Regions from separate parts of the Noviherbaspirillum saxi genome, predicted to be linked through region 1. Evidence: predicted binding sites of a transcription regulator. Region 1 holds the regulator's gene; each other region holds the start of a gene.

Region 1 (4,777 bases):
CGCGCATTTCGGCCGCGCATCCTGATTTACAGTGGAATCCTGTTCGTGATCGTCGCGCTGTGCGCCGGCTCGCTATTCATGCGCACGCCGCTGAAAATGGATGTGATTCGCGACCGTGGCGCAATGGGCCGCGAAGTGGAAGAAGGCATGATCGAAAACGTGTACCGGCTGCAGATCATGAATACCGACGAACGGCAGCATCGCTTTCGTATTTCGGTGAGCGGAATCGATTCGATCGCATTGGCGAGTCCGGACCAGGTGGAACTCGCGGCAACCGATTCACGCGGCGTTCCGGTGCGCGTGCGCATCGGACATGGAAAAGGCGAGAAGGGGGCGAACAAGATCGCGTTCGAGATCGTGGCAATCGACGACGAAAATCTGCGGGTGAAGGAAGAAGCGGTATTTATCGTACCGCGTTGAACGAGGAGCATCGAAATGCAAATGAATACGACACGCGCAACATCCGCCGCGAAAGCGCGCCCCTGGTACACCCATCGCTGGCCGTGGCTATTGATGCTGGGACCGGCGCTGGTCGTGATCGCGGGAATCCATACCACCTGGATCGCCTTTACCCGGCAGGATGCGCTGGTGGTCGATGACTATTACAAGGAAGGCAAGGCCATCAACCAGGATCTGCGGCGCGACCGCATTGCCTCCGACATGGGCTTGCACGCCTCCCTGCGCTATGACGCGGCGGCCGGCAAACTGTCGGGCTCCGTGCTCGGGCTGGGCGAGTCCGCATCCGGCCGGCTATCGATCAAGCTGGTGCATTCGACCCAGCCGGAAAAAGACATCAGCCTGCTGGTGCAGCCGGACGGGGGCGGAACATTCGAAGCGAGTCTGGCGATGCTGGACATGGCGCGCTGGCAAGTGTTGATCGAAAGCGAACAGCGCGACTGGCGGCTGCATCAGACATGGAACTGGCCGCAGCAGCGTTCGATACAGATTGCCGCGGAGACGTCCAGATGAGGTTGTCGTCATTCCCGGTTTTACGAATGGATTCCCGTTTTCGGGAAGCCCGCATCTTTTTTGCTAAAGCCGGAATGGAAATCGACAGTGCCGATTTAACAGCAGGACAGCGGGCAAGACGGAGGATGCCGGAATGACAAGATTGATCATGGTGGTGTTATGGCCGTCGTTTCTGGTGGCCATTATTGCGGAAGGCTTTTTCTTTTCCTTGTTCGATCCGCATGATCTTGCATTGGTCGGGACGCATATCGACGTGCCGCCGCTTGCGGTTTACACAATAGGCTTTTTCTGCTTCTGGGCGTTTTGCTCGCTGGCGAGCATGCTGACTTGTTATCTGCATGCGGTGCCGAACGACAGAAAATTGCCGTTCTGACCGCCGCATCCGCAGGATGTTTAGGCACAGGTCTGCGTTCCTGCGGCGACCGCCTTCAGCATGCCTGGCTCCAATAGTTCAAGGTCGCGATTGCTGACTTTGATCCATCCGCGCTTCTTGAACTTCGACAGCAGCCGACTGATGCTTTCAATCGTCAAACCCAGGTAGTTGCCGATTTCCTCGCGCGTCATCCGCAACTGGAAGCTGGTCGACGAGTAACCGCGTACGGAGTAACGCGACGACAAATTGGTTAGGAAAGCGGCAAAGCGCTGCTCCGCACGCATGTTGCCGAGCAGGAGCATGACGCTTTGTTCACGCGTGATTTCCTGGCTCATCATCCTGTGAAAGTGATGCAGCAGCGGCGGCATTTCGCCAAACAGGCCTTCCAGCCGCGAAAACGGAATCTCGCAGACTTCGCTGTCTTCCAGCGCAATCGCGTCGCAATGGTGGCGCTCGGTACTGATCGCATCCATGCCGAGCAATTCGCCGGCCATCTGGAAGCCGGTCACCTGCTGGTCGCCGTTCGGGTTGACCTGATGTGTCTTGAAGTGACCGAGGCGAATCGCATACAGCTTGGTGAATGGGTCGCCGACGCGGTACAGATGGGTGTCGCGCGGCACCTTGCGGCGGCGGCCGATGATCTGGTCCAGCCTGTCCATGTCCGCTTCCTTGAGTCCCGTCGGCAGGCAGATCTGATGCATGCTGCAGGCCGAGCAGCGGGTGCTCATTTCCTGGCGGTGCGATGTGGGGGCGGGCGATTGGGCGAGTATGGGAATCATGTCGGCGGACCTGTCAGAGTTTGCTTGGAGCGGTGAAGTCCTGCTGGCCGCAGGGCGTCGCCGCCGTTTGCAGTGGTAATGCAATCGCTGTGCCATCTGCGATATGGATCGCGACGATTCCCTGCAAATCCGCATGCCGTCTGGTTCCCGACCTCCCGGCACCGCATCGCATCTACAAACTTGTCTTATCCGCCGATTCTCAAAAACTGGAAGCTGAAAGGACGATTCAGCGCGTCTTCAGATTCAGGAAAATATTGACTGCAAAAACGACAATGCCAAGCGCGGCGACGATTTCCGACATCGCCAGCACCGGTATCAGGCCGCGACTGCCGGTGACGACAAAAGACAGTGAAACCGCCATGACCGGAAGCGAGATATTGGCCAGCCAAAAGTGAACGCGTGCCAGCTTGCTTTCACCCGCATCCGGAAACACGCTGTAAATCAGGCCAGCCAGCGCCATCGTCGCCCAGCCGAGCAAATTGACGTGGGCGTGGACCGGTCGCAGCGCGAAGTTTTTGCTTGCGCCCATCATGATGCCCATTGCGACGCCGATGATCAGGTAGACCACGGCGAGCTTGAGCCAGATGACTCCTACACGGGAAAAGGCGGGCAGGGCGGGGGTAGTGGTTTGCATGGCATCCTCTTGTGTAATGACGGTAAAGATGAAGTGATCAGGCATTGACGGCTTCACGAGCGTGGCCGCGCAGCGCAATCGGGCCCATCAGCTTTGCGACGCTGACGACGACCGCATCCGGCTGCGGCATGAAAGCCTGCTCCAGCATATAACTCGACGGCGCGGGCGCATCCGGACCGGTCAGACGGATGATGGGCGCTTTCAAGGCATCGAAGGCATGCTCGGTAATGATCGCGCTGACTTCGGCACCCACGCCGCACATGCGGCTCGCTTCATGCACGATCAGGACCCGCCCGGTCTTGCGTGCCGAACGCAGGATCGCTTCTTCATCCAGCGGCTTGAGCGAGCGCAGATCGATCACTTCGGCCGAGATGCCTTGCTCCGCAAGCTGTTCGGCTGCCTCCAGACAGGTATTGACCATTTTCGCGTAGGAGATGATGGTGACATCCTTGCCTTCGCGTGCGATCGCCGCCCGCCCCAGCGGGACCAACTGTTCGTCATCCTGCACCTCGCCGGGGACATGGCCGAGCGCCATGTCGACGAAGAACAGCACCGGATTGTCATCGCGGATCGCCGACTTCAGCAGGCCTTTGAAATCGGCTGCATTCGAAGGCATGACGACTTTCAGGCCGGGACTGTGGACGAACCAGGCCTCGAGATTGTGGTTGTGCTGCGCGCCCACGGTCCATCCGCTGCCGGTCATCGCGATGACGACCATCGGAAATGCGAACTGCCCGCCCGAGATGTAACGCAGCTTGCCTGCGCTGTTGACGATCTCATCCATGGCAAAGCACAGAAAGGGCGCAAACAGCAGATCGACCACGGGACGCAGTCCGGTTGCGGCAGCGCCTGCTGCGGTGCCGGCGATGATGCCTTCGGCCAGCGGCGTGTTGCGCACGCGTTGGCCGCCGAATTCGGCAAGCAGGTCCTGGCGTTTGGTGGCGACGCCTTCGCCGAACATCAGTACGCGCGGATCGCGCCGCATTTCTTCGGCCAGCGCCTGGGTAATCGCTTCGTTGACGGTGATCTGGGACATGGCGCGGCTCCTTAAGCGTAAACGTCGGTCGTCAATTCTGACGCGGCCGGGAAGGGTGAGTTGAGTGCAAACTCGGCGGCTTGCGCGATGGTTTTGGCGACCCGGGCTTCCATTTGCGCGATGTCGCTGGGGCTGATTTCGCCGCGCGCGATCAGCTTTTGCTGCATTTGCGCGATCGGGTCGCGCTCGCGCCATTGCGCAAGTTCGTCGGCAGCGACATACGCCTGATCGTCCGGTTCGAAATGGCCGCGCAGGCGGTAGGTATAGGTTTCCAGCAGATAGGGTTTGCCGGTTTCATGAATGCGTGCAATGGCTTCGCGGGTTGCGGCATGCACTGCTTCGACATCGTTGCCGTCGACCGTGCGGCTTTCCATCCCATAGTTTTTCGCCCATGCGCTCACATGGTCGCCGATCATGGTTTCTTTGCGATGAACATAGGCTTGCCACTGGTTGTTTTCGCACACGTAAAGGATGGGCAGCTTCCATACCGAGGCCAGATTGAGCGATTCGTGGAAAATGCCTTCGCAGGCTGCGCCATCGCCAAAAAAGCAGGCCACGATACCCGGTTGCTTGAGCATGGACATCGACAGCGCGACCCCGGTCGCCAGCGACAGTTCGCCGCCGACGATGGTCGAAGTCAGCAATACGCCCAGCTCCTTGGCCGAGATATGCAGCGAACCGCTCTTGCCCTTGCAATAGCCGGTGCTGCGGCCCATGACTTCGGCAAACAGGCGCCCTGGGTCCGCGCCGCGCGCCAGCAGATGGCCGGCGCTGCGGTGGTTGGTGAGAATGCGGTCGTCTGTGCTGAGCGCGCGCACCACGCCGACGGCCGATGCTTCCTGACCGACCGATGTGCAGGTTCCCGCGCCCCCGGCGGCGGCTTGCAATGCAGTGATCTTTTCTTCATAAGCCCGTATCAGCATCATGCATTCCAGCATCGATACCGCACGGCTATCCTGGATTATCTGGCTCATGGTCGTCCTTCC
Region 2 (4,777 bases), 130 kb from region 1:
CGCCGATCGCCAGGGTGCGACGTGATCGGTCAGCGTACCGACCGAAAAGATCGGCACTCGGATGTCGGTCAGTGCGATCGGCTGTCCGCTGACTTCATAACGGCCTTCAGCCAGCTTGTTTTCCAGGAAAAGATCGCGCAGATACTCGGTATGCATGCGATAGGGCATGCGTGTGGTATCGGTATTCCATGCCATCAGGTCGTTCACCGTTTCGGTCCGGCCGAGCAGGTACTGGTTCAGGCGTCGCGACCAGATCAGGTCATTGGACCGAAGAATGTGGAAGGCACCCGCCATCTGCTTACTGTCGAGGTAGCCTTTCTCCCACATGATCGATTCCAGCAGCGCGACCTGGCTTTCGTCGATGAACAGCGAAAGCTCGCCCGGCTCCTTGAAATCGACCTGCGAGGCAAACAGCGTCATGTTTGCGAGCCGCTGATCGCCATCGCGGGCCATCGTGGCCGCAGCAATCGACAGCAGCGTACCGCCAAGGCAGTAGCCGACCGCGCTGACGCGGGGCGCACCGGTGATGCTGCAGATCGCATTGACGGCGGCCATGACGCCGAGTTCGCGGTAGTCGTTCATGGAAAAGTCCCGGTCGTTCGCATGCGGGTTCTTCCATGAAATCATGAATACGGTGTAACCCTTGCCAACCAGATAGCGCACCAGCGAGTTATGCGGCGACAGGTCGAGGATGTAGTACTTCATGATCCATGCCGGTATGAACAGCACGGGAACCGCATGTACGGTCGGCGTGGTCGGCGTGTACTGGATCAGTTCAATGAGCCGGTTGCGGAACACCACGTTGCCCGGCGTAACCGCGAGCGTTTCTCCGACCTTGTATGGCTGCTCGGATGGTTTTCCGGTGATCTCTTCCTTCCAGTCGTTGATGGCATTGACGGCGCCGCGCCAGAAATTGAGGCCGCCGCTGCGTATGGTTTCATGCAGCACCACGGGATTGGTGATGGGAAAGTTGGATGGCGACAGCATGTCTAGCAGTTGCCGTGCGCCAAATGTAACTACATCTTCATGGTGACGCGACACGCCGCTGATATCCGTCGTGGCACGGTGCCACCATTGCTGCGTCATCAGAAACCCCTGATACGCAACATTGAACGGCCATTGTTGCCAAGTCGGATCGATAAAACGCTTGTCCTGAGGCAGCGGCCTGACGCCGGTGTCGTGCGCTTGACCGGCATGGCGCGCCAGATCCCAGCCGTATTCATTCCAGCGTCCGAGCTTGTTCCAGGCATCCAGCAGCAATTCTTCCTGCTTGGCAGGAGACAGATGCAAATGAATGATCCAGTCGACATAGGCCATCCAGATTGCGGCCGGCGAAATGCCGCCGGTGAATCGGCCTATCCCCGCCTGCAATACGCGGTCAAGATTCTTTCCGGCGTCCTCATGCCGTGGATGCGGGGAAGCTGGGATGCCGAGCCATCCACTGGCAAGTCTTTCCGGCGCCATCGACGCCGACTGTGTGGGATTGTCCATTGCATGCTTTTCGGAAGGAGAATGAACAAAGAATAGGCATGGGCTTGCCGGAAAAAACTGATCTGGATCAAGTGTGCCCGGAACTATCGAAATTAAGCGGTCGCTTTGACTGCCTTAATGAAAAGGAAGATGCATGCAGGCACCGCAAAAGTGGCTAGCCGCTATCGAGGATGTCGGCGTGGGGGGGGATTCTTCAGTGCGACATCAGCACCGGGACCGTCATCGACTTGAGCATGGTGCGCGTCGTCCCGCCCAGCAAAATTTCGCTGAAGCGGGAATGACCATAACCGCCCATTACAATCATGTCGACATCGACATCGGCCGCGAGCGATAGTAAGGCATTGCCGATATCGTCCTTCGTCGTTTCACGGGTGACCTCGACCTTGACGTCATGCCGCGCGAGAAAGAGCGCGATGTCATCGCCGGGCTGATCGCCATGCGTTTCGTCGTCGGGCTCTTGATCGAAAACCGCAATGTACACAATGTCGGCCTGCTGCAGTAGCGGAAGCGCATCGTTGACCGCGCGGGTGGCCGCCACGCTGCCGTCCCAGGCAATCATTATCTTGCGTCCCACGGTATTGAACTGTCCGGCAAAGGGAACAATCAGAACCGGCCTGCCGGAATTCATGACGACATACTCGGGAAAGTTCGGCAGTATCAGGGACGACCTGCCGTCCGGATCGAACTGACCGATCACCGTAAGGTCGCTGTAGCGTGCGCGCAGACTGATACCCATGTTGGGGGCATCATCGATCAGCGGCGATTCGTACGAGCGTACCTGAGCGTTGCGGGCGATGCGTTCAAAATTCTGCAAGCCCTCGCGAGCCCGTTCGCGCAGCAGATCCAGATGCACCATCAGATGGTCTGTAAGGTGAGGGTCTGCTTGGGTAAGGGCTCCGGATTGGTAAGCATACCGAGATATCCCAGTCATTGCGGCGCCAATCAGGTGGGCATTCTGCCGGGCCGCAATGCTTGCCGCGAGTTCCATGCGCTGCTCGGCCCGGCGTGATTTGTCGACATGCACGAGAATGGTTTTGTAAGCCATTTGAATGTCCTTTCAAGGATAAGCCGGCGTGCCGGTGGCGCGAAATCGGGCAGGGCACCGGTGCCATACAGGGGCCGTGGCAGCTGCGGTCTCCCGGTCTTGTTGTTGTGGTTCCTTGCAAGTTACCCATGCGGAAAAGGAAGGCATGAAATGCCTTCCCCAAGTACTCATCAGGCCAGTTGCGCCGCGTACTGTTCGAGATGCTGGTCCGTGCTGCCGAACTGCAGTTCGATGGCCATCAACCGCTTGAAGTAATGGCTGACATCGAGTTCATCGGTGACACCCATGCCGCCATGCAGTTGCACCGCCTGCTGGCCGACGAACCGGCACGCCTGTCCGATCACGACCTTGGCCGCCGACATCGCGCGCGCACGTGTGGCTGCATCGGTGTCGGTGCAACGCACCGCCGCCAGGTAACTCATGGAGCGCGCCTGTTCGATATGCAGCACCATGTCAGCCATTCTGTGCTGCAGGGCCTGGAACTTGCCGATGGGCTGGCCGAACTGCTTGCGGTTGCGTGCGTATTCGACTGTCGCCGCCAGCAGCTTGTCGAGTGCGCCGACCGCTTCGGCGCAGACGGCCGCCAGGCCGAAGTCCAATACCTCGGCAATCTTTGCTTCGCTATCCGCACCGCCGTCAAGCAGGGCGGTGGCGGGAACGAATACCTGATTGAGCCGCACATCGCTGGCACGCACGCCGTCGACAGTGTTGTAGGTGGTCTTGTCGAGACCGGGCGCATCGACAGGGACGCAGAAGACCGCGAGCGGACCGGTTTCATCGGCCTTGCCGATGCGGGCCGTGATCAGCAGCATATCGGCCGAACCGGCATGCGTGACGACGCACTTGTGGCCGGTCAGCAGATAGCCGTTGCCTACCGGCCAGGAACGCGTATCGATGGCAAGGCGGTCGAAACGTGTTTTGGGTTCATCGTGGGCAAGTACCACGATTTTTTCGCCGGCCGCCAATGCCGGCAGCCATTCCGCACGCTGCGCATCGTTGCCCAGCAGTGCCAGGGTTTTGGTAGCGAGTACCGCACAGGCGAGATAGGGTTCCAGCAGCAAGCCTTCGCCCACCGCATTCATCGCCAGCATATTGTCGATCGCGCTGCCGCCAAGGCCGCCGTCGGCTTCAGGCACATTCAACGACAGCAGGCCGATATCGGCCAGGCCTTGCCAGATCTCGCGGCTGAAACCGTCCGCCGATTTTTCCTTGATCTGGCGGCGCGCTTCGAATCCATAATCCTTGGCCACGAAACGTCGCGTGGTGTCGAGCAGCATCTGCTGTTCTTCGGTGAAGGTAAAGTCCATTTCTGCTCCTACAGGCCAAGGATCATCTGCGAGATGATGTTCTTTTGAATTTCATTCGAGCCGCCGTAGATCGACAGCTTGCGCATGTTCAGGTAGTTGGCCGCCAGCGGCGTCGCATAGAAGGGTCCGACTGCATCGCCCTGGTAACCGGCCGCCATCGCTTCCCGGCGCAGCGGCAAGGCATAGGTGCCGACCGCTTGCACCAGCGCTTCGGTGATCGCTTGCTGGATTTCCGTGCCCTTGATCTTGAGAATCGACGCTTCCGGACCCGGTGCGCGGCGTTCGGCTTCGGCCGAGAGGACGCGCAGGTTCGTGATTTCGAGCGCGGTCAAGTCGATTTCGATTTGCGCGATGCGTGACGCGAACATCGGATCTTCGATCAGCGGCTTGCGGTTCTTGGTTTCGAGCGAAGCAATGCGCTTCAGGCGCGCGATCTCGCGCTTGGCGATGCCGATGCCTGCGATATTGGTGCGCTCATGGCCGAGAAGGAATTTCGCATAGGTCCATCCGGCGTTTTCTTCGCCGACGAGGTTCTCGACTGGAACCCGTACATCTTCAAACCATACTTCGTTGACTTCATGCGCGCCATCCATCGTGATGATCGGGCGCACGGTAATGCCGGGCGTCTTCATGTCGATCAGGATGAAAGAAATGCCGCGCTGCGACTTGGCTTCGGTATCGGTGCGCACCAGGCAGAAAATCCAGTCCGCGTATTGACCTTGCGTGGTCCAGGTCTTTTGACCATTGACGACATAGTGATCGCCTTCGCGTACCGCGCGTGTCTTGACGGATGCAAGGTCGGAGCCGGCACCCGGTTCGGAATAACCTTGGCACCACCATTCTTCCGCAGCCAGAATCTTCGGCAGAAAACGTTCCTGCTGTGCCGGCGAGCCATATTGCATGATGACCGGCGCCACCATCTTCAGGCCGAATG
Region 3 (4,777 bases), on a different contig from region 1:
CTGGCGGACACGAAGAACACCGTGTCGCCGCAGGAGCAGGCGCTGACCGAGCAATTCGCCTCAAGCCGCAAGGCTTACCTTGCGCAAGGCTTGTTTCCGGCGATTGGCGCCTTGCGCGCCAACGATACCGCGCAGGCAGTGCAGATACTGCGCGGTCCGCTGTCGACGCACATACAGCCGGTGGCCGAAGCCGCGAATGCCTTGATGCAGTACCACGAACAGAGCGCCCGCAAGGACTATGAAAAGAATCAGGAAATCTATATCTGGGTGCGCAATAGCTGCCTGTCCGGCATGGCATTTGCCGTCTTGCTGGGTACGGGCATTTGTATCTGGCTGGTGCGTGCGATCGCACGTCCGCTGGCCGATGCGGTCGACGTCGCCAGGCGCGTAGCTTCCGGCGATCTGACCAAGGAAATCGTCGTCGACTCATCGGATGAAACCGGGCAGCTGTTGCACGCATTGAAGGAAATGAATCAAAGTCTGGTGCGCATCGTGAGCAAGGTAAGGGCAGGCACGGAAGCCATCGCTACGGCGTCGAGCCAGATCGCGTCGGGCAACCTTGACCTGTCGGCGCGTACCGAAGCGCAGGCGGGTTCGCTGGAGCGGACCGCGTCATCGATGGAGGAACTGACTGCCACTGTCAGGCAAAACGCGGACAGCGCGCAACAGGCGAATCGCCTTGCGGTATCGGCTTCGCAGGTGGCGGTCAAGGGTGGCGCCGTGGTGTCGCAAGTGGTCGATACGATGGGATCGATCAATGAATCGGCACGCAAGATCGTGGATATTATCGACGTGATCGACAGCATCGCGTTCCAGACCAATATCCTCGCGCTCAACGCTGCGGTGGAGGCGGCGCGTGCAGGAGAGCAGGGCAAGGGATTTGCCGTGGTCGCGACGGAAGTGCGTCATCTCGCGCAACGCTCTGCCGCCGCAGCAGGCCAAATCAAGGCCTTGATTGACGACTCGGTGGAAAAAGTCGATATCGGCGCCAAGCTGGTCGATGAAGCGGGGGCGACCATGCACGATATCGTCGCGAGCGTGCGTCGCGTGACCGATATCATGGGAGAGATATCCACTGCGAGCAAGGAACAGACCGATGGTCTCGAACAGGTCAATCAGGCCATTGCGCAGATGGATGAAGTCACGCAGCAGAATGCAGCCCTGGTGGAAGAAGCGGCCGCCGCCGCAGCGTCCTTGCAGGACCAGGCGGTCAGCCTGTCACAAGTGGTCAGCTTATTCACCTTGTCGGGTACCGACACCGTTGCGCGCGCGGGCGGTGAAGCCATTCGTCTGATGCCGCCAGCCTGCCCGGCGCATGCGGGCAATAGCGATCGGGAAGAATTCTGCGGCCATTGACACGCCATCAGTGCGACATCAGCACCGGTATCGTCGCGGACGCCAGCAGGGTGCGCGTTACTTCGCCAAGCACCAGCTCGCGAAAACGCGCGTGGCCATATCCGCCCATGATGATCAGGTCTGCCCCGGTATCCGAAGCAAGCGCACAGACGGCTTCGCCGACCGGACCGTCGGCACGGCGCTGCAGCAGTTCGGCCCTGATCTCATGGCGGCGCAGATAATGCACGATCTCGGTTCCGGGCGGCATGCCGGGCGATCCGGAAGCACGAGCATTGAAGATGACGACATCGACCTGCTGAGCACGCTGCAGCAGAGGGAGCGCGCTAGTGACCGCGCGCGCGGCCTCCATGCTTGCATCCCACGCGATCAGCACCTGATTGCCGATATTGTCGAATCGGCCCGTGTGCGGGACCAGCAACACCGGCCGCGCGCAATTGAGCACGACATACTGCGCAAAATCGGGCATGACTACCGGTGAGATTTCATTTGGATCGTTTTGCCCGATCACGACGAGATCAGCATAGCGTGCCTGCAGGCAAATACCAGCGCCGGCTTCGTCATCCACCAGGCGTTTTTCGAAAGAGTCCAGACCGAGCTTGCGCGCCGTGACATCGAAGTCTTCCAGTCCGCGCCGTGCGCGTTGCCGCAGAAAGTCCAGGTGGGTGCGCAGATTGGGATCGAGCTCCGTCAGCATGCGTGCCTGTACCAGATAGCGCGACGCGCCTGTCATTGCGGTCCCGATCAAGTGGGCTTTTTCCGTCATTGCGACTGCCGCCGCCAGCTTGATGCGTTCGCCTGCACGTATTGACTCGTCCACATGCACGAGTATGGTCTTGTATGACATGATGATCTCTCCGGACATTTTGCCCTTGCGGTCTTATGTCCTGTTGCCAAGTGATGCGCTAGTTAGACAGGGCAATTTTCCAATGACCGCTTTCGATGATCTCCACTTTGACGAGCATCAAAGTTGTGGTTTCAAAGGGGCAGCGTATGCGGCGGCATGCAGCACGATGCAACAATTGCTTGATTCTGTCCGTCCGCGCCATAGAATAAAAAATTGGGCATTTAAAGACTCGGAGCCGTGATGCACCGCCGGCATACCATCAACATGCTGCTTTCCATGCTGCCCTGCAATTTGCAGGCATCCTCATCGGTCGGTGGCTAGTCGTGACCACTGCCTCGTTCCGTTTCTACGCAGAACTGAACAATTTTCTTGTGCCATCGCAAAGGCAACGTCTTTGCAGCCATCCATGTTCACGCGACGCTAGCGTCAAACACATGATCGAGGCGCTGGGGGTGCCGCATACCGAGGTCGAACTGATTCTTGTGGATGGCGTATCCGTCGATTTTTCATACCGCGTCGATGACGGCGAATTGATCAGTGTCTATCCCTGTTTCAACGAGATAGACATATCACCGCTGGTTCGACTGCGGCCGCGACAATCCGGCATCAACCGCTTTATCGCCGATGCGCATCTCGGACAGCTCGCGCGCAATCTGCGCATGCTGGGGTTCGATGTCCTGTACCGCAACGACTATAGCGATGCCGAGGTGGCCCGCATCGCGGCGGATGACGGACGGATTGTGCTGACACGCGACCGCGACCTGTTGATTCGCAAGGAAATCGTGTATGGCTGTTACCTTCATGCCATCAATGGCGACGAGCAATTGTCGGAAGTGCTCGTCCGCTTCGATCTTGCGCGCTCTGCACAGGCTTTCAGCCGCTGCCTGAACTGCAATGGCATTTTGCAAACCGTCGCGAAAAGGGATGTCGAGCATCGCGTACCGCTGCATAGCAGGCTGGTGTACGACCGGTTCTATGAATGCCAGGGCTGCGCGCACGTGTATTGGGAAGGCTCGCATGTGGTACGCATGCGTCAGCGTGTGGCGGAAATGCTGGGCAGTGCCGGCGTGGCGGACAGATAAATCCGATGCTGTCGTGTGTCTGCGTGGGCAAAGCAGGATGCAGTGATTGCCTTTGCCGAATCGCGATTAATGCAGCCGCAGATTTTCTTCCGATCGCAGCAGTTTGCCAAACTTATCCGCCGGCATGGGTTCGCTGAAATAGAAGCCCTGCACGCTGTCACAGGCATGCTCGCGCAGAAACTCGAACTGTTGCCGCGTTTCCGTGCCTTCTGCGATGACGCTGCATTCCATGCTATGTGCAAGGCTGATGATGGCCTTGGTAATGGCCGAATCGCTGTGGCTCGATGGTAATGCCTGCACAAACGACTGATCGATCTTGACTGCGCGTATTGGAAACTGCTTGAGATACGAGAGTGAAGAATAGCCGGCGCCGAAGTCGTCGATCGCGACGCTGACGCCCAGTTGTTGCAAGTTCTTTAGCACTTGGACAGCCTTGTCGGGCTCGGCCATCACGGCGGTCTCGGTAATTTCCAGTTCGAGATAGCACGCTTCCAGCCCGGTCTCTTCCAGGATGGCCGAAATATTATCGATCAGCCTGTCATCGACCAATTGCCGCACGGACAGATTGACGGCTACCTTCAGACGTGCAGAACCGGATACCTGCCATGCGCGGTTCTGGGCGCAGGCCGTGCGCATCGCCCAATAACCGATTGAATGAATCAGGCCGGTATCTTCAGCCAGCGGAATGAAGCGCTGCGGCGGCACGTCACCCAAGGTGGGATGCCGCCAGCGCAACAAGGCTTCCATACCGCTGATGCGGTTGCTCAGGATATCGACCTTGGGCTGATAATGGATGGAGAGCTGATGGTTTTCAATCGCGCCGCTGAGAGCAGACTCCAGTGCCAGTCTTTCCTGTGCATCCCGGTTCATCGCGGGCGAATAATAGCGGTAGCTGTTGCGGCCGACTTCCTTGGCACGGTACATCGCCTTGTCTGCATGCTTGATCAGGGTATCGGCATTGCTGCCATCGGTCGGAAAGCTGCTGATGCCGATGCTGGTGCTGATGCGCAAGGGTTCCCGCCCGCCGTCGAACGGCCGGCGGAATGCGGCAAGGACTTTTTCGGCAATGATGCCGCCGCGATGCGGCTCGTCGATGTTTTCGACCAGGACGACGAATTCATCGCCGCCCAGGCGTGCGACCGTGTCGGATTCACGCAAGGTGCCCTGCAATCGTTGCGCGGCTTCCCTCAACACCAAGTCGCCGACGGCATGCCCCAGCGTATCGTTGATCATCTTGAACCGGTCCAGGTCCAGGAACAGCACTTCCAGCGAGCGCCCGGGCCGCTCTGCGATGGTCAGCGCATGCTCCAGCCGCTGGTAAAACAGCACGCGGTTCGGCAAACCCGTGAGCGAGTCGTAATGCGCGAGATAAGCCATCTGTTCCTGGGTGCGCTTGCGGTCGGTGATGTCGCGAATGACATACATCGATGCGAATTTTCCGAGATGCATGAAGGCGGAAGAACAGATCTCGACATCGACTTTTGTGCCGTCGAGC
Region 4 (4,777 bases), on a different contig from region 1:
TTGATAGGAGGCGAACTGGTTGGCGCGCCCCTGCTGAATGGCGTCGATGTCGTGCCCATAACCGCTCTGACTGATTTGCCCGGCATGCTGGTTTCCCTGCTGCGTCAGCGTTGCATCATTCAGATTGCCGACCTGACTGATGCGGGCCAGGTGGGCGTGCATGCCCACCGCGCTGAATTCGGCCGGCCCGAGCTCTGACCGAACCGCCATGTCGCTGGCGAATCCCGGGGCGGCGATTGGCAGGACGATCGCAAGCCTTATCCACCGCAGGGCGAGAAATGCGGCTGCAGATGTATAGACGCGATGAAAGATGGCGGTCACGATCTTTTGCCTTTCATGAAATGGACGAAATTCGCAAGCCTAGTTGCCGACCATGCGCTCGGGCTCCGCTTCGACAGCGGGAGCATCCTCGAGCTGGCTGAGGTATTCGCTGCTTTCCTTCAGATAGGCCTGCAGCACGGGCGAACGCCAGTCAGCGTCGTTCTTCAAGGCCCAAACCTTGTCCTGTAAACCTTGCACGATCAGATGCGCGACCCCGGCTTCAATCGCTTCCTTCACGCACAGCTGCGACGGCTCGTTGCGGGTGTAGCCGGCTTCCAGCTCAAGCAGCTCCTTGAAGTTGACGAAGCGGAAAACACCGGTCGAGAGTTCGTACGAATAGATGGTCTTGGTTGTTGAAACGCTGTTGAGGATTTGCCCGCTGCGAATGTCGACGGTCCTGAGAGTGACGGTGACCTGATCGACCCGGTATTGCGTCTTGGCGCCGACGCCAAGGTAGCGTGCACCGGCGCCGCCGGTTCGCACATTGGTTTCGTAGGCGACAATGCCGCCCTCGATCAGTATCGTCGCCGGCACCAGCGCCGGCAGGTTGATTGTCGGATTTTTGTCCTGCGGAGTTTCAAGCGCCCGAACGATCTTCCTTTCAGTAAGCAGGTTCTGCAGATTTTCCCGCTCGACCGGCGTAAACCAGCCGGAATCCTTCAACGCCTTGACCAGCATCGATGCCGCACCTTGCGTGACGGTGGTCGAGAATGAACTGTCGGGAGCGGGCTTGTACTGCCCCGTCTGATCACGAAAGCCATACACCGCCGCGACGACTTTCCCTTTAGGCTCGGGCAAGCGAAGCAGGTCGCGCGTCACGCGTGTCGGGGGCGTAAGCTTAGCGTTCGCGACGGCATTGGACGGCGCTTGCATCGATGCGCAGCCGGAAAGAAAGGCCACCAGCAGAAATAGCGAAACCATGCGAGCCCACGTGACCGCAACATGGCTCAATGAATCAAGACTCATGGCTGCCCCACCTGGAACGAAGTCGAGGCACCGGTCACCTTATCGGTGGTGGTTACCTGCAGCAAGCCACCGCCAAGGTCGGAAATCTGGATGGAGAAATTTCCTGTACTGACGGTACCGGGCACAAGTTGCCCGTTTGCGCCCATGATTCCCGAGGTGGCGGCCGAAGCAAGGCGACTCAGCACGGAACGTTCGAGGATGTCGTTGAACTGCTGCAGCGAGGATTGCTGATTGGTCTTGCCGGGTAGCGGGGCGTCCGGATCCTTGGTCTTGTTTTGCGCCTGTGCCGCATTCAGCAGGACCGAACCGTTCAGTACGTTGCCGCCAAATGCAGGATTGACCGGCGTGTAGACCAGTTCGGATGCACCGGCGGATTGCAGCCACAGGCTGGCCGCTAACAAGACAGCAAGATGAAATAGGTGACAGAGCCGCTTCATGCTTTCCATGCGTATCATCCAAGTCGTCAAAGTTCGTCCGGACCCAGATCGGGTTCCCGAAATAACAGGCGCTCCACTTCCGTGTCCGCGACCATCTGATAAACCGCTTCCGTTGCCTGTTCGCTCAAGGCTTTGATCCCGGCTCTGGCCGTCGGCAGTGGGGCCTGGAAAATCCGGCGCTGCCGGAATTCGATCCAGACCTGACTGCCCCAGCGCGCCGATGGCCGCTCGGTGATTGAAATCGCGTATCGCTCACTCAAGTCACGATCGCGCCAGTTAGCGACGAAATACTGAAAAAACTCTTGTCCGGCGACCGTGACTGCCTGATTGACGACGACACCGCCAAAGGAGTCGTGCGAATCGGCTTTTGCGGCGATCGAGACATTCGTCGCAGCAGCAGCGATAACGGGAACGCCGTAAGCCGCCAGCGCGGCAGTAGCGAATACCCACACCATCAATGCACCAGCCTTCATTCGCATTTCCTTGCCATAAAATCAATTGTCTTTTAGGCAACCAAAGGAGGGCGATGTTGATGGCAAAATTAATAATTGTCAATAAATTAATTGACTATTTTGTAACATCGGCGGGGGTTATTACCGTGCTTTCGGAACAGCACCGAGGGCGTGACGGGAGAAGGTGGGGGGCACCCCGGTGATATAATGCGGGCGCTTGTCTGCAGTGCTTTTGTAGAATTCAGCTGCAAAATATCCTCTGCAGACGCGAGACGGACACCCGGTTGCGCAGCCAACCGATTCCTTTTGCCAGATACGGCGGCTTCTTTACCATATGGGGTTTGAGATGTGGCAGCGCCCCCTCTTCCTTTTACTTTTTTTCGCGTCCATCGCCATGCCAGCCGTTGCGGTGGAGCGTCCATTTCCGCCCCACGCCAAGCGCGGCAAGATGACGCCTGCACCGTATCCGGCGATCGTGATGGAAGGTCAACAAAGACAGCTGGCGCCGGGCGCGCGCATATGGAATGAAGACAATCTGGTGCAGATGCCAGCCTCGCTGCGCGGCAGCGATCTGATCGTCAACTACACCGAAGATGCCAACGCCCATATCGACCGAGTCTGGATTCTCGATGCCCATGAGGCGAGCGAATCGATCGTTAAACAAACAAGTCGCAAGCAGTAAAACACCATGTCCAAAAAAGTCTTTATCAAAACCTTTGGCTGCCAGATGAACGAGTACGACTCGGACAAGATGGCAGATGTGCTGAACGCCGCCGAAGGACTCGTCAAGGCCGAAACGCCGGAAGAAGCCGACGTCATCCTTCTCAACACTTGCTCGGTGCGCGAAAAGGCGCAGGAAAAAGTGTTCTCGGACCTGGGTCGTCTGCGCGAGCTCAAGCTGACCAAGCCGGACCTGGTGATCGGGGTCGGCGGCTGCGTCGCATCGCAGGAAGGCGAAGCGATCGTCAAGCGTGCACCTTACGTCGATGTCGTGTTCGGACCGCAAACCCTGCACCGCTTGCCGGAGCTGATCAATCAGCGCCGCGCGACCGGCCGTTCGCAGGTCGACATCAGTTTTCCCGAAATAGAAAAGTTCGACCATCTGCCGCCCGCCCGGGTCGAGGGCGCGACCGCATTCGTGTCGATCATGGAAGGCTGCAGCAAGTATTGCAGCTATTGCGTGGTGCCTTATACCCGCGGCGAAGAAGTCTCACGGCGCTTCGAGGATGTGCTGGCCGAAGTGGCGGGATTGGCCGCCCAGGGCGTCAAGGAAATTACCCTGCTGGGGCAGAACGTCAATGCTTATCGCGGCACGATGGCCGACGGCGAAATCGCCGACTTTGCCTTGCTGATCGAATATGTCGCGGAAATTCCGGGCATCGAACGCATCCGCTTCGTCACCAGCCATCCGAAGGAATTCACGCAGCGCCTGATCGATACCTATGCCAAGGTACCCAAACTGGTCGATCACCTGTACCTGCCGGCGCAGCATGGTTCGGATCGCGTGCTGATGGCAATGAAGCGCGGCTACACCGTGCTGGAATACAAATCGGTCATTCGCCGCTTGCGCGAAGTGCGTCCCAACATTTCGGTTTCCAGCGATTTCATTGTCGGCTTTCCCGGCGAGACCGAGGCCGACTTCGACGCGTTGATGAAGCTCATCAATGACATCGGCTATGACACTAGCTTCAGCTTTGTTTTCAGCCCCCGTCCCGGCACGCCGGCCGCCAATCTGGCCGACGACACGCCTTATGAAGTCAAGCTGAAACGCTTGCAGCACTTGCAGGCAACGATAGAAGCCAATGCACGACGCATCAGCCAGGACATGGTCGGCAGCGTACAGCGCATCCTGGTCGAAGGTCCGTCGAAAAAGGATCCGCAGGAACTGCAGGGCCGCACCGAGAACAACCGCGTCGTCAATTTTTCGGCCGGTCCGCATCCCGAGCGCCTGGTCGGACAACTGGTTGATGTCACTATCGTGCAAGCCTTCCCCTATTCATTGCGTGGCGAACTAGTCATCAAACAATGAATCTCAGCGAAACGAACAATTCACTTTGAAACCAAAAATTCCTGCCCAACCACAACATTTCATTCCGGAGCCGCTAGACAACAAGCGTCTTGCGCATCTGTGCGGCCCAATGGATGAAAACCTTCGGCAAATTTCAGCTGCGCTCGACGTCACCATTTTCCGGCGCGGCGAAAAATTCATCATCAGCGGCGCCAATGCATTGCGTGCGGTAGAACTGCTGGAAAACTTTTACCAAATCGCAGACAAGGTGATTTCCGTCGAAGACGTACAGCTCGCTCTGGTAGAGCAAAGGGCGGGTACTCAGGAAGACGAAGCCAAGACCGAAGAAGCCGAGGCGGACGATGCCGAGCATATCGCGCCCGCCCTCAAAACGCGACGCAGTGACTTGCGTGGCCGCACACCGCATCAGAATCAGTACCTGAAGGCAATTCTGGAGCACGACGTTACCATCGGCGTCGGCCCTGCCGGCACCGGCAAGACTTACCTCGCGGTGGCCTGCGCGGTCGATGCGCTGGAACGCGATGCGGTCAAGCGCATCGTGCTGACGCGCCCGGCGGTCGAAGCCGGCGAGC

What was found. Region 1 encodes FNR, which switches genes on or off when oxygen is low (the NO sensors DNR and NnrR bind a similar motif). Its sites were predicted from a motif close to TTGATNNNNATCAA; they were not measured.
Region 2: D3871_RS23075 (PHA/PHB synthase family protein) is a predicted target of FNR. The motif match lies at 1,549-1,562, and genes of this name have one in related genera.
Region 3: D3871_RS12385 (universal stress protein) is a predicted target of FNR. The motif match lies at 2,308-2,321, and genes of this name have one in related genera.
Region 4: D3871_RS13625 (CsgE family curli-type amyloid fiber assembly protein) is a predicted target of FNR. The motif match lies at 2,266-2,279, and genes of this name have one in related genera.

Annotation. Positions count from the first base shown of each region.
Region 1 covers NZ_QYUO01000002.1:1,502,142-1,506,918, reverse strand. The annotation lists gene ccoG (cytochrome c oxidase accessory protein CcoG) at 1-420, shown strand, start outside; gene D3871_RS22535 (FixH family protein) at 442-969, shown strand; gene D3871_RS22530 (hypothetical protein) at 1,103-1,342, shown strand; gene fnr (fumarate/nitrate reduction transcriptional regulator Fnr) at 1,363-2,070, opposite strand; gene D3871_RS22520 (heme-copper oxidase family protein) at 2,348-2,755, opposite strand; gene D3871_RS22515 (alpha-ketoacid dehydrogenase subunit beta) at 2,793-3,791, opposite strand; gene D3871_RS22510 (thiamine pyrophosphate-dependent dehydrogenase E1 component subunit alpha) at 3,803-4,765, opposite strand.
Region 2 covers NZ_QYUO01000002.1:1,630,952-1,635,728, reverse strand. The annotation lists gene D3871_RS23075 (PHA/PHB synthase family protein) at 1-1,491, opposite strand, end outside; gene D3871_RS23070 (universal stress protein) at 1,685-2,536, opposite strand; gene D3871_RS23065 (acyl-CoA dehydrogenase family protein) at 2,707-3,843, opposite strand; gene D3871_RS23060 (acyl-CoA dehydrogenase family protein) at 3,852-4,777, opposite strand, start outside.
Region 3 covers NZ_QYUO01000001.1:2,631,908-2,636,684, reverse strand. The annotation lists gene D3871_RS31340 (methyl-accepting chemotaxis protein) at 1-1,356, shown strand, start outside; gene D3871_RS12385 (universal stress protein) at 1,364-2,200, opposite strand; gene D3871_RS12380 (Mut7-C RNAse domain-containing protein) at 2,524-3,282, shown strand; gene D3871_RS12375 (bifunctional diguanylate cyclase/phosphodiesterase) at 3,349-4,777, opposite strand, start outside.
Region 4 covers NZ_QYUO01000001.1:2,884,515-2,889,291, forward strand. The annotation lists gene D3871_RS13610 (hypothetical protein) at 1-321, opposite strand, end outside; gene D3871_RS13615 (CsgG/HfaB family protein) at 361-1,287, opposite strand; gene D3871_RS13620 (curli assembly protein CsgF) at 1,284-1,733, opposite strand; gene D3871_RS13625 (CsgE family curli-type amyloid fiber assembly protein) at 1,751-2,197, opposite strand; gene D3871_RS13630 (hypothetical protein) at 2,523-2,858, shown strand; gene miaB (tRNA (N6-isopentenyl adenosine(37)-C2)-methylthiotransferase MiaB) at 2,865-4,205, shown strand; gene D3871_RS13640 (PhoH family protein) at 4,231-4,777, shown strand, end outside.